DNA from 2 places in the Sebaldella termitidis ATCC 33386 genome. Region 1 is predicted to be linked to the other one. Evidence: riboswitches for the same ligand, from Rfam matches in the RefSeq annotation. Region 1 holds a riboswitch; the other holds the start of a gene.
What was found. A riboswitch is a leader RNA that binds a small molecule or an ion and turns the genes downstream of it on or off. The one in region 1 is predicted to bind lysine.

Region 1 (5,495 bases):
TACGTCCGGGAGTTTTACTTGTTCTTGCAAGGTTTCTTCTGTTAGTAAGTGAATTTATCAAAGATGATTTCCCCACATTTGACCTTCCTATAAATGCAAATTCTATTTCTGTCGTTTCCGGATAATCATTTATTACGACTGCTGATTTTATAAAATCTGTCTTCTTTATTCTCATTTGTTCTCCTTATCTAAACTTATATTACAAAATAAATGTTTATTTTTTATAAAATATTCTGTTATATTATATCATACACTGAAATTAAAATCACATAGTTTATATATTGTTTTTTTGGCTGTCAGTCACATAAACAGATCATTATGCCGAATACTGGCTGTTATATAAAAAAGACAGGAGCTTTTATACTTCCCGTCTTTTGATTATTATATTTATTTATTTAGCATACGTGATAAAAACTCCTGAGTTCTTTTATGCTGCGGATTATTAAATATTACCTCCGGTTTGTCATCTTCCACTATTACTCCCTGATCCATAAATACCACACGATCGGAAACTTCCTGAGCGAATCCCATTTCATGTGTTACTACCAGCATTGTCAACCCGCTTTGTGCCAGATCCTTCATTACCTTTAGTACCTCACCCACCATTTCAGGATCAAGAGCCGATGTAGGCTCATCAAATAAAAGAACCTCCGGCTCCATAGCCAATGCTCTTGCTATAGCTACCCTCTGCTTTTGTCCGCCAGATATCTGACTTGGTTTTGCATTTATGAATTTTTCCATTCCTACCTTGGTAAGGAATTTCATTGCCATGTCCTCACTGTTTTTTTTGCTTCTTTTTAATACTTTCATTTGTCCAATCACGCAGTTTTCCAGTACTGTAAGATTATTAAAAAGATTAAACTGCTGAAATACCATTCCTACTTTTGATCTTAGCTTGGCAAGAGACATTTTTCCTGTTGTTATATCTTTATCGTGATAAAATATCTCACCGCTTGTCGGTCTCTCCAGAAGATTTATGCAGCGAAGCAGTGTAGACTTACCGCTTCCCGAAGAGCCTATTATACATACTACTTCTTTTGGTTTTACAGTAAAATTAATATCTTTCAGGACACAACGGCTTCCGAAATCTTTTCTCAGATGTTCTATTTTTATAATTTCATTACCCACACTATTACCTCTCTTTCAACAAATTACTGTCAATCTCTTTCTCAATTGTCTCTGCAATTTCAAAATTTTTCGGACCGTCGATTTTCTTTTCTACAAATCTCAGAATCAGACTGATTGTAAATGTAAGAAAGAAATATATTGCACTTGTTATTATAAATACTTCATAATAACGAGTATACGTTCCTGCCAGTGATTTTGAAGTGAAAAAGAGTTCGGTAACACTGATAACGTTAAGAACCGATGTATCTTTTATATTTATAATAAACTCATTTCCTACAGAAGGTAATACATTACGTATTGCCTGCGGAAATATAATGGATTTCATGGTTTGAAAATGACTCATTCCTATTGCCTGGGCTCCTTCAAGCTGTCCCTTATCCACAGAATCAATTCCGCCTCTGATTATCTCAGCCATGTAAGATCCGGTATTTATTGATACTATGAATAATGCTGCCGGTATAGGATCAAGATTAAAATCAAATCTTTGTAGAAGTACTGGAAGCCCGTAATAAATAACCATTGCCTGTACTATCATAGGTGTTCCCCTGAAAACAGCTATATATATTTTTATTATTATCTGAGATAGCTTAATAAAAAACTTTTTTATTACCGGTGTTTTTTCATCTATATACGCTTCCCTTACTAATGCAACACATAATCCGATAAAAAATCCCACAATAGTTCCTGTTAGCGAAATATAAAGAGTCGTAATGGTACCGCTTAAGAACTGGTTTCCGTTTTTTTCTATGAAAAAAGCTACCCAGCCTAAAAAAGTCCTCGTACCATCTGCTGCTAAAAACATAATTTCCCTCTTTCCAGTATCCTGGCTTCTCTTTGGTTCTGCTCAGAATACATCTTGACTTGTTTAATTTTATAATAAAATCTAATTTTCTAACGGCTGATTCTTAATAGCATCTTCCATTATTTTTTGACGCTCTTCTTCTGTAATTCCGGCAAGAATTTTATCTATCTGGTCTTTAAGATCTGTATTTCCTTTTTTCAGTCCCACAGCCACATCGACTTCCTCATTGGAATATTCAAAACCCTTTCCTTTTTCAAAAGTAATATATTTCAAATTTGGGTTTGCAGTTTCTGCTGCCATTGCTCCCGGTCTTTCAGAAACATAACCGTCTATTTTCCCGGAATTAAGTGCTACTATCATAGCAGGAAAATTTTCCATTGCTGTCTGCTTGTTCGCTCCTGTAAGCTGATCTATTACAGTATAGTGAAGTGTATTCAGCTGTCCAGTTATTTTAGCTCCCTGAAAGTCTTCAAGTGTTTTTGCATTTGCATATTTTCCGTCTTTTGCTACTACTACTACAAGATCCGACTTATAATAAGGCGATGTGAAATCCAGACTTTCTTTACGTTCTGTAGTTGGTGACATACCTGCTATTACTGCATCTATCTTACCAGACTGCAGTGCCGGTCCAAGAAGTCCGTCCCAGTCTGTCTGTACTATTACAAGTTCTTTTCCAAGACCTTTTGCTACAAGCTTTGCTATTTCCACGTCATAACCGCCGCAGTATCCGTTGCTCGAATTCTTTACGGCACCGTTGCTGTCATCACTTTGGAACCAGTTAAAAGGGGCATATCCGCATTCCATTCCCACTCTGAACTCATTGCTTTCTTTTTTTCCTTCTCCCCCGCTTCCGCCTTTTCCACAGGCTGTTAATACCACAAGCATCAATATTAAAGCAAATAAATTAATTTTTTTTATCATATTTTCCTCCTAATTTATAAAAAAAGGTTGTTCACTATTATGACAACCTGTTTATATATAGTTGTTTAATAGTGCCATCCAATGGATGAGTGACAAAGATGTTATCTCTGCCCCCACATTATACTCATGCCTTCATATAATGTTCGGCGATGGTTACCTTTCATATGCTTCCCAGCCTGCCAGCTCTGCATATTACTAATTCTCACCGCTACCTCTATAAAACCTAATTTTATTCTATTGTTATTAAATAATGATAGCTGATATTTCCAGAAATGTCAAGTATTAATGAATATATAATATATAATTTGCTATTTTATACTTTATGTAGTAATATTAGAATGAATTTAATTTTTAGAGAGGAGAAAAAATGGGAAATAATTTTTTTAGTTTTATGGAAAAAACTCTTATGGGGCCTATGTCAAAGCTTGCTAACCAAAAGCATCTGCTGGCTGTAAGAAATGGAATGATATCTACTATTCCTCTTACTATAGTAGGAAGTTTCTTTTTGATACTTGCTTCTCCGCCACTTAGCCCCACATTTTTAAAATCGATTGACTACGCTAATAAATATGGAATGAATTTCGCACTGGTGTTCAGACTTAGTATGGGGATTATCGCCGTTTTTGCCACTTATAATATTGCTTACTATCTGGCAAAATCTTATAATCTGGATGGTGTATCGGCAGGAACACTTGCTCTTGTCGCGTTTATGATGACACAGGTTCCTTTATTTCTGGAATTTACATTGAAAAATGCCGCAGAGCCTACAAAGGGATGGGTAGTTCCTATGAATAATCTTGGTTCGGCCGGATTATTCGGAGGTATTATAATAGCCTTTTTCGCTGTGGAAACTCTCCGGTTCTTTAAGGAACACAGGCTAGTAATAAGAATGCCTGACGGAGTGCCCGAAGCAGTGGGAAGATCTTTTGAATCACTATTCCCCACTATTTTTGTGGTAGTAGTTGTCTATCTTGTTTCTATACACTTCGGATTTGATATTCATAAATTTTTATACGGATTTTTTAAACCGCTTATCAGCCTTGTTAATCATCCTGCCGGAGTTATAGTTATTGTTTTTCTTATTACTTTTTTATGGGCATGCGGTATTCACGGAGTTGCAATAATTGGTTCTGTTGCAAGACCAATATGGCTTATCCTTCTGGATCAAAATGGTGCAGCTCTTGAAGCAGGTGCAAAGGTGCTCCCTAATATTGGTGCCGAACCTTTTTATCAGTGGTTTATCTGGATAGGCGGTTCAGGATGTACTATAGGACTTCTTATTCTTATGGTTTTTTCGAAGTCAAAGCAGTTAAAAAGTCTGGGCAGAATTGCTCTGCTTCCCGGAATTTTTAATATAAACGAGCCTATTATATTCGGAACACCAATTATGTTAAATCCGTTTTTGATTATACCATTTATGCTTGCACCAATAACTACAGCTCTTTTAAGCTATTTTGCCATGGCTGCCAATATGGTATCAAGAGTTTCTACTCTTGCCCCTTGGACATTTCCGGGACCTATAGGTGCTTATCTGGCTACAAACGGTGATTTCAGGGCAGTAATACTGGTATTTATAAATATAGCAATTTCTACAATTATTTATTTTCCTTTTTTCAAACTTTATGAGAAAAAATTAGTTGCCGAAGAAAAACTAAACTCTGAAAAGAAAGCAGCAAACTAAAAGCAGACCGGAAATCCGGTCTGCTCATTTTTATTTTAATAAATACAATTATTATATTTTATTTTCTTTCAGCCAAATAAATCAATATTATGAAAAAGCTTTAATGAAATTCGTTCCAGACACTTTAACTCTTCATCTGTAAATTCTGAAAAGATTTTTTTATATCTGGAATGATATTCAGGAATTAAACCATTCAGGAAACGGTATCCTTCTTCAGTCATTGTTATTTTATAAACTCTTTTGTCACTTTTATCTTTTACTTTTTTTATAAATTTCTTTTGACATAATGTCTTAATAACATTACTAATAGTGGGAGCAGACAAACCAAATTTTTTTGAAATATTTCCGGCAGTTTCCGGCTTATTGTGATTTAAATACAAAGTTAACAGTATTGACAGCTGTGTACTCGTAGTACCAAAGTGGCTTAAATGACTCTCCACTCTCCCGTTGGCTTTTTGTGCGGTCATCATAAAACTAAAATATGCTCTTATTACATCTAAATCATTTATTCCATACTCTTCAGATAAAATGTTAAATTTTTCCATACCGGGAAATTTATTCATAAAAGAGGCTCCATTCCTATTATAAAATCAAAATTAAACATTCTGTTTATTATTTAATGCAATAAATTATATAATTTCATAGTTCATTTTGTCAATAAGAATTATTTTATTTCCGGATCAAAATAGCTTTTCTGCACTGTTTTCCGCTAAGAACACTTAATGCTTATTTTTTTACAATCAAAAGGGAATCTGCCGTTAGACAAATTCCCCCAAAATATTTATTACGGTGTTACTATATTAAAGTCCGGAGTAAATGAATCAAAAGTTTCCAGCAGTTCATTAAATTTAGATGTATCTCCTGTAACTTTGGCTCTGCCTGCCTGAACTTCCTTATCCAGTGTTGTAGCATTTCCAGCTATTCCAAGTAATGATTCTTTCGGAATAGTCATGCTTAAATCTG
Region 2 (5,495 bases), 700 kb from region 1:
TGAGTATAGGAGGAGTATTTATAAGTGTGTTAATATGTGCGGTACTGGGAAACAGATTTTACGGGCTGATAATCCTGGTTACGGTATTTTTCGCAGCTTTAATTCAGATACATTATGCCAAAAGAGTGGAAAGGTATAATGAAACGGGAAAATAAAAAGATATTTTAAAATGATGTTCTAAATACTAATAAAGTGATATTATATATGGGAGAAGAGTTTTTTTCTCCCTTTTTGGATAATTAATTTTGGAGAGCGAGGAAGATAAAAATGTATAAGTTTGTCTTTTTTATACCTGAGGAATATAAGGAAAATATGAAAAAATCTTTATTTGAAGCCGGGGCAGGAAAATATGAAAATTATGATATGTGTTCCTTTGAAGTAAAAGGTACCGGACAGTTCAGACCCCTTACAGGAAGTGACCCTTTTTTGGGGAAAACAGGAGAAATGGAGACAGTGGCAGAGTACAGGATAGAAATGCTTTGCTCGGCTGAATATATTGAGAATGTAGTGGAAATACTGCTGAAAGAGCATCCTTACGAGGAACCGGCATATGAAATATATAAGGTGTATGATAAGAGGATTTTTCAGAATTGAGTTAGTGTAAATACCTGTAGAGGGAAATTAAATTTTTTGTGCGGGTATTTTATATAAAGTTGAATTTTAAGTATAAAAAAATTATGATTTTACTTAGGAGAACTAAAAATATAGGGGATGATTTTATGGTCTATTTTTTAACACATACAAGAAAAGCAGAAAAGAACTTGATAGAGAGAAAATATATCGGAATTTGTTCAACACTTGAAAAAGCAGAAGAAAAAGTGCAGGAATATGTCAAATATGAGGGGTTTGAAAGATTTCCCAATGGATTCAAAATAAAAAAATATATTATAGACGGAAAAAAAGATAATAGAGAATTTAAAAAAGTCTATCTTTTAGGGTAGCATAAAGAATATAAGGATGATACAGAAGATAACGAGATTCTAGGATTCTTTTCAACTATAAAAAAAGCTAGGGGATATCTTGCTGAATATAAAATAAAAAAGAATTTGAAACCTAGATCAAGAGGATACTATGTAGAGAAATGGTATGTTGATTTAGACTTTGGCTGGGAGGGAGGATTTATTACATTTGAAGAGTATCTGGAATCAATAAAGCGGGAAAAATAGTTAATAGATAGTTTGAATTGTAAAAATATGAAGAAAAGAATAAAAATATTCTCTCTTCATATTTTAATTTTGTATCATTTTTCAATTTTATAAATAAAAGTATCAAAATTTCATATCTATACTGAAAATTCTTTTAATTCCGCAAGAATGCCGGTCAAAAAATCTTTAAGCTCCTTATTGTCTGTAGAATCCTTTATTTTTTCAAATAATCCGGCTTTGTCATTTATGAATTTCCATGAATAGTAATAAGTATTCAAAAATGAAATGTCATCGTAGCCGGGTGGGAATTCTTCTTCCCAGTATAATTCGTCGTCATCCTCAGGAGCAGACCATAAGGAACCTTCTGAAATAAGCTCAAGAGGATCAGTAAAAATCTCTGACTTATCATAATCATTCTGGATAACATTTTTAAATGAAGTCAGAACCAGATCATAAATTTCCATCTGATCAAAGCTAAAATTCTTTTTTCCCTCCGCAAAGTCTTCTTCCAGCTGGATAAGGAGAAAGTATACTCCCCATGGAGTAACCTGCCATAATGTTTCCTGATGTTCCAGAAGATTATTTAATTCTTTGTAATTTCTGTTCTCAATAAGTCTGGGAATATCTGTTCCTCTCCCGTAAGGAGTAGTCAGCTCCTTCCATGGAATATCACTGATTTTTATCTTCTTCATAATACCACCTCATATTAAATCTTAATTTTTCAGCTTTTTATCTGCTGATCCGGAGAAAAATACTGATTCTTTCTTAATTATAGAAAGCTGTTTTTTCCAGAAAGGATCAGTTATATAATTTCAGATATAACCAAGTTTATCACAGGAAAAAAGAAATGTACAGATTAAGATATCAATATATGTTATCATGGATACATTAATGAAATATAATTTAGGTATATGAAAAAATTATTTTACAATTCAAGCTAAATAGTTTATAATTGTAAAAAATAATAGATAGAGGCGCGGAAAGCTAAGAGTAGATTTATTGAGACTGTCAGTCTGTGATATAAATCAAAAGGAGTATCCGCCGAAGCTGTGAGAAACTGACAGGTTTCACAGCTGGGCTTGTGGAAAATATCCATAAGACTGTCATTTCCGTTTATCGGTAATGTTGAGCTATCAGGTATAAATACAGTACTTTTATATAAATAGTATTTTATCTGCTGATGGCTTGTCTATCAGCATTTTTATATATGACTTGAGAGGAGTAAAATTATGAAATTATTCGGAACATCAAAAATTAACGAAAGAGGAAATCTTGAAATCGGAGGGATAGATACTGAAAAGCTTACAGAGGAATTCGGCACACCGCTTTATGTAATGGATCAAAAACTTATTGAAGATACTATTGATATAATGAAGGAAGCTTTTGTATCAGAAAGATTCAATACACAGATAGCTTATGCAGGAAAGGCATTTCTTACCACAGGAATGGTAAATCTTGTTAACAAAAAGGGTCTGGATCTTGATGTAGTATCTGCGGGAGAATTATATACAGCTGTAAAAGCGGGATTTCCCATGGAGAGAATACATATGCACGGGAATAACAAGTCTGATGAAGAATTGAATATGGCAATAGAATATGGAATAAAAGAAATAGTTATAGATAATGAAGATGAAATAGAAAAAATAGAAAGAATATGCAGAGAAAAAAATAAAAAGCAGGCGGTGCTTTTGAGAATAGATCCAGGAATTGAGGCACATACACACGAGTATATAAAAACCTCAGGTCTGACTTCAAAATTCGGGGTTTCATTATTTCAGGAGAATCTTTTTGATATAGTAAAAAGACTTGATGACAGTGAATTTATTGAATTTAAAGGATTTCATACCCATATAGGATCACAGATTTTTCAGTCAGCATTCTTTATATTTGCACTTGATGAAATATTCAAATATCTTAGCAAGCTGAAAGAAGAACTGGGAATAGCAGTAGAAACTGTAAATATGGGCGGAGGCTTCGGAGTTTATTATGCTGAGGGAGACCAGCCGCCAAAGCTTGACGAGCTTCTAAAGGAAGTAATTACATATACTGAAGCTATGGAAATTAAATACAGAATAGGATTCAAAAATCTTTATATAGAACCGGGAAGAAGTATAGTTGCAAATGCCGGTACAACATTGTATACTGTAGGAGGAATTAAAGAAACTGTGGGCGGAAAAACATATGTTTTTGTTGACGGCGGAATGGCTGATAATATAAGACCTGCTTTATATCAGGCAAAATATGAAGCCGGAATAATAAATAAGCTGAAAGATGAAGACAGAAAAGAGATAACTCTTGCAGGGAAATTCTGTGAATCGGGAGATGTATTAATAGGGAATGCAAAGCTTCAGAACGCAGAAGTAGGAGATATAATAGCTGTTCCTACGACAGGGGCATACTGCTATTCTATGTCAAGCAATTATAACAGATTTGCAAAACCGGCTCTTGTATTTGTAAAAGACGGACAGGCAAAGCTTGCAGTAAAAAGAGAAACTTTAGATGATCTGGTAAGAAACGATATTATATTTGAATTATAACAATGGAAATGGAGGAGCTTCCTTGATAATCGTACATAAATACGGCGGTAGTTCTGTAGCGACTACTGATAAAATAATAGAAATAGCCAAATATTTGGGAGAGGTAAAAGATCAGGGACATGACGTGATAGTAGTGGTTTCGGCTATGGGAAAAAGAACTGATGCATTGATAAGTCTTGCCAAGGAGATAACAAAGGATCCGGATAAAAGAGAACTGGACAGACTCATGTCCACGGGAGAACAGACTACAATTGCACTTCTTGCCATAGCATTGAAAAGCTTAGGTTATGATGCGATTTCTCTTACAGGTGTACAGGCGGGAATAAAAACATCAGGCTTTCATACCAAAAATGTCATTGATTCAGTGGATAACAATAAAATAAATGATTTGCTGAAAGAAGGAAAAATAGTAATAGTAGCAGGTTTTCAGGGAGTTAATTCACGAGGTGATGTTACTACGCTGGGAAGAGGCGGGTCTGATACGTCGGCAGTGGCTCTTGCAGCGGCTTTAGATGCCAGATGTGAAATATATACTGATGTGGACGGGATATATTCCATAGATCCGAGAGTATATAAAGAAGCAAAGAAGCTTCCTTTGATTTCATATGATGAAATGATGGAGCTGGCATATCTCGGCGCAGGAGTAATGGAGCCCAGAGCTGTGGAACTCGGAAAGAAATACGGAGTGGAAATTTATGTAGGAAAATCATTGGGAGAAAAAAACGGAACTATAATATGTGCAGAGGAGAAATGTATGGAAAAGAAGCTGATCACAGGTATTTCTATAAATGAAAATACTGCGATGGTAAACATAGAAAATATACCAACTTATGCAAAAAATGTCTATATAGTATTTAATTCAGCAGAAAAAAACGGTGTAAATATAGATATGATAAGTCAGAATGATGTAACTGCCAGTCACGGCAGCATGGCATTTACATGTCCGAAGACCGACGAAACTGCACTTGAAAGAACAATAACGGAAATAAAAGAGGCACTTCCTGACATAAAGCCGGAGATTAACAAAGATGTAGTGAAAATCTCACTGGTCGGTATAGGAATGATCAGTAATATAGGTATAGCATCAAGAGTCTTTAAGATACTTGCAGAAAACAGCATAAGCTTTCATCAGGTTTCTACTTCCGAAATAAGCATTTCTTTAATTATTAACGGAGAAGACAAAGAAAAAGTAGCGGTTCTGCTTTCAAAAGAATTTGAAATATAAAAACGGCAGAGGAGTAAAGATTATGTTAAAACTAAAATTTGAAAAATATCACGGACTGGGAAATGATTTTGTGATATTTGATGAAAAAGAGCTTGAAAAAAATAATATAAAAGATTACAGCAAACTTGCCGAAAAAGTGTGTCACAGACGATTCGGAATCGGAGGAGACGGAATACTTATACTAAAGTATGTGGATGAAGTTCCTTTCATGCTGTACTATAATTCTGACGGAAGTCAGGCCCCGATGTGCGGCAACGGAATAAGATGCTTTGCATATTACCTGAAAAATAACAGCTATGTAGCAGAAGATAAGTTTACTGTGAAAACAATACCGGGAGATATGATACTGGATACATATACAGATGAAAAAGGAACATTTTTTGCAAGGGTAAATATGGGAAAGCCTGTATTTAATGTAAAGGAACTGATAAATACGGATAAAGATAATTTTATAAATGAAAAAATAACAATAGACGGTGAAGAAATAGAGATATCGTTTATATTTATGGGAACAGACCATTCAATGATATTTTCGGATGATCTTTCAAAAACAGATATAGAGGGAACAGGAAAAAAAATAGAAAATTT

Region 2: it holds a riboswitch for lysine, as region 1 does, so the genes downstream of both, lysA (diaminopimelate decarboxylase) here and STERM_RS22520 (transporter substrate-binding domain-containing protein) in region 1, are expected to answer to the same signal.

What each region holds. Positions count from the first base shown of each region.
Region 1 is NC_013517.1:2,434,356-2,439,850, forward strand. Features, by position in the region: gene yihA (ribosome biogenesis GTP-binding protein YihA/YsxC) at 1-175, opposite strand, end outside; gene STERM_RS11320 (amino acid ABC transporter ATP-binding protein) at 388-1,128, opposite strand; gene STERM_RS22515 (amino acid ABC transporter permease) at 1,133-1,930, opposite strand; gene STERM_RS22520 (transporter substrate-binding domain-containing protein) at 2,012-2,851, opposite strand; lysine riboswitch at 2,913-3,076, opposite strand; gene STERM_RS11335 (PTS sugar transporter subunit IIC) at 3,219-4,532, shown strand; gene STERM_RS21275 (MarR family transcriptional regulator) at 4,601-5,095, opposite strand; gene STERM_RS11345 (alkyl/aryl-sulfatase) at 5,317-5,495, opposite strand, start outside.
Region 2 is NC_013517.1:3,133,221-3,138,715, reverse strand. Features, by position in the region: gene STERM_RS14745 (hypothetical protein) at 1-155, shown strand, start outside; gene STERM_RS14740 (YqfO family protein) at 268-594, shown strand; gene STERM_RS14735 (hypothetical protein) at 654-941, shown strand; gene STERM_RS14730 (hypothetical protein) at 1,283-1,837, opposite strand; lysine riboswitch at 2,107-2,286, shown strand; gene lysA (diaminopimelate decarboxylase) at 2,375-3,682, shown strand; gene STERM_RS14720 (aspartate kinase) at 3,705-4,907, shown strand; gene dapF (diaminopimelate epimerase) at 4,930-5,495, shown strand, end outside.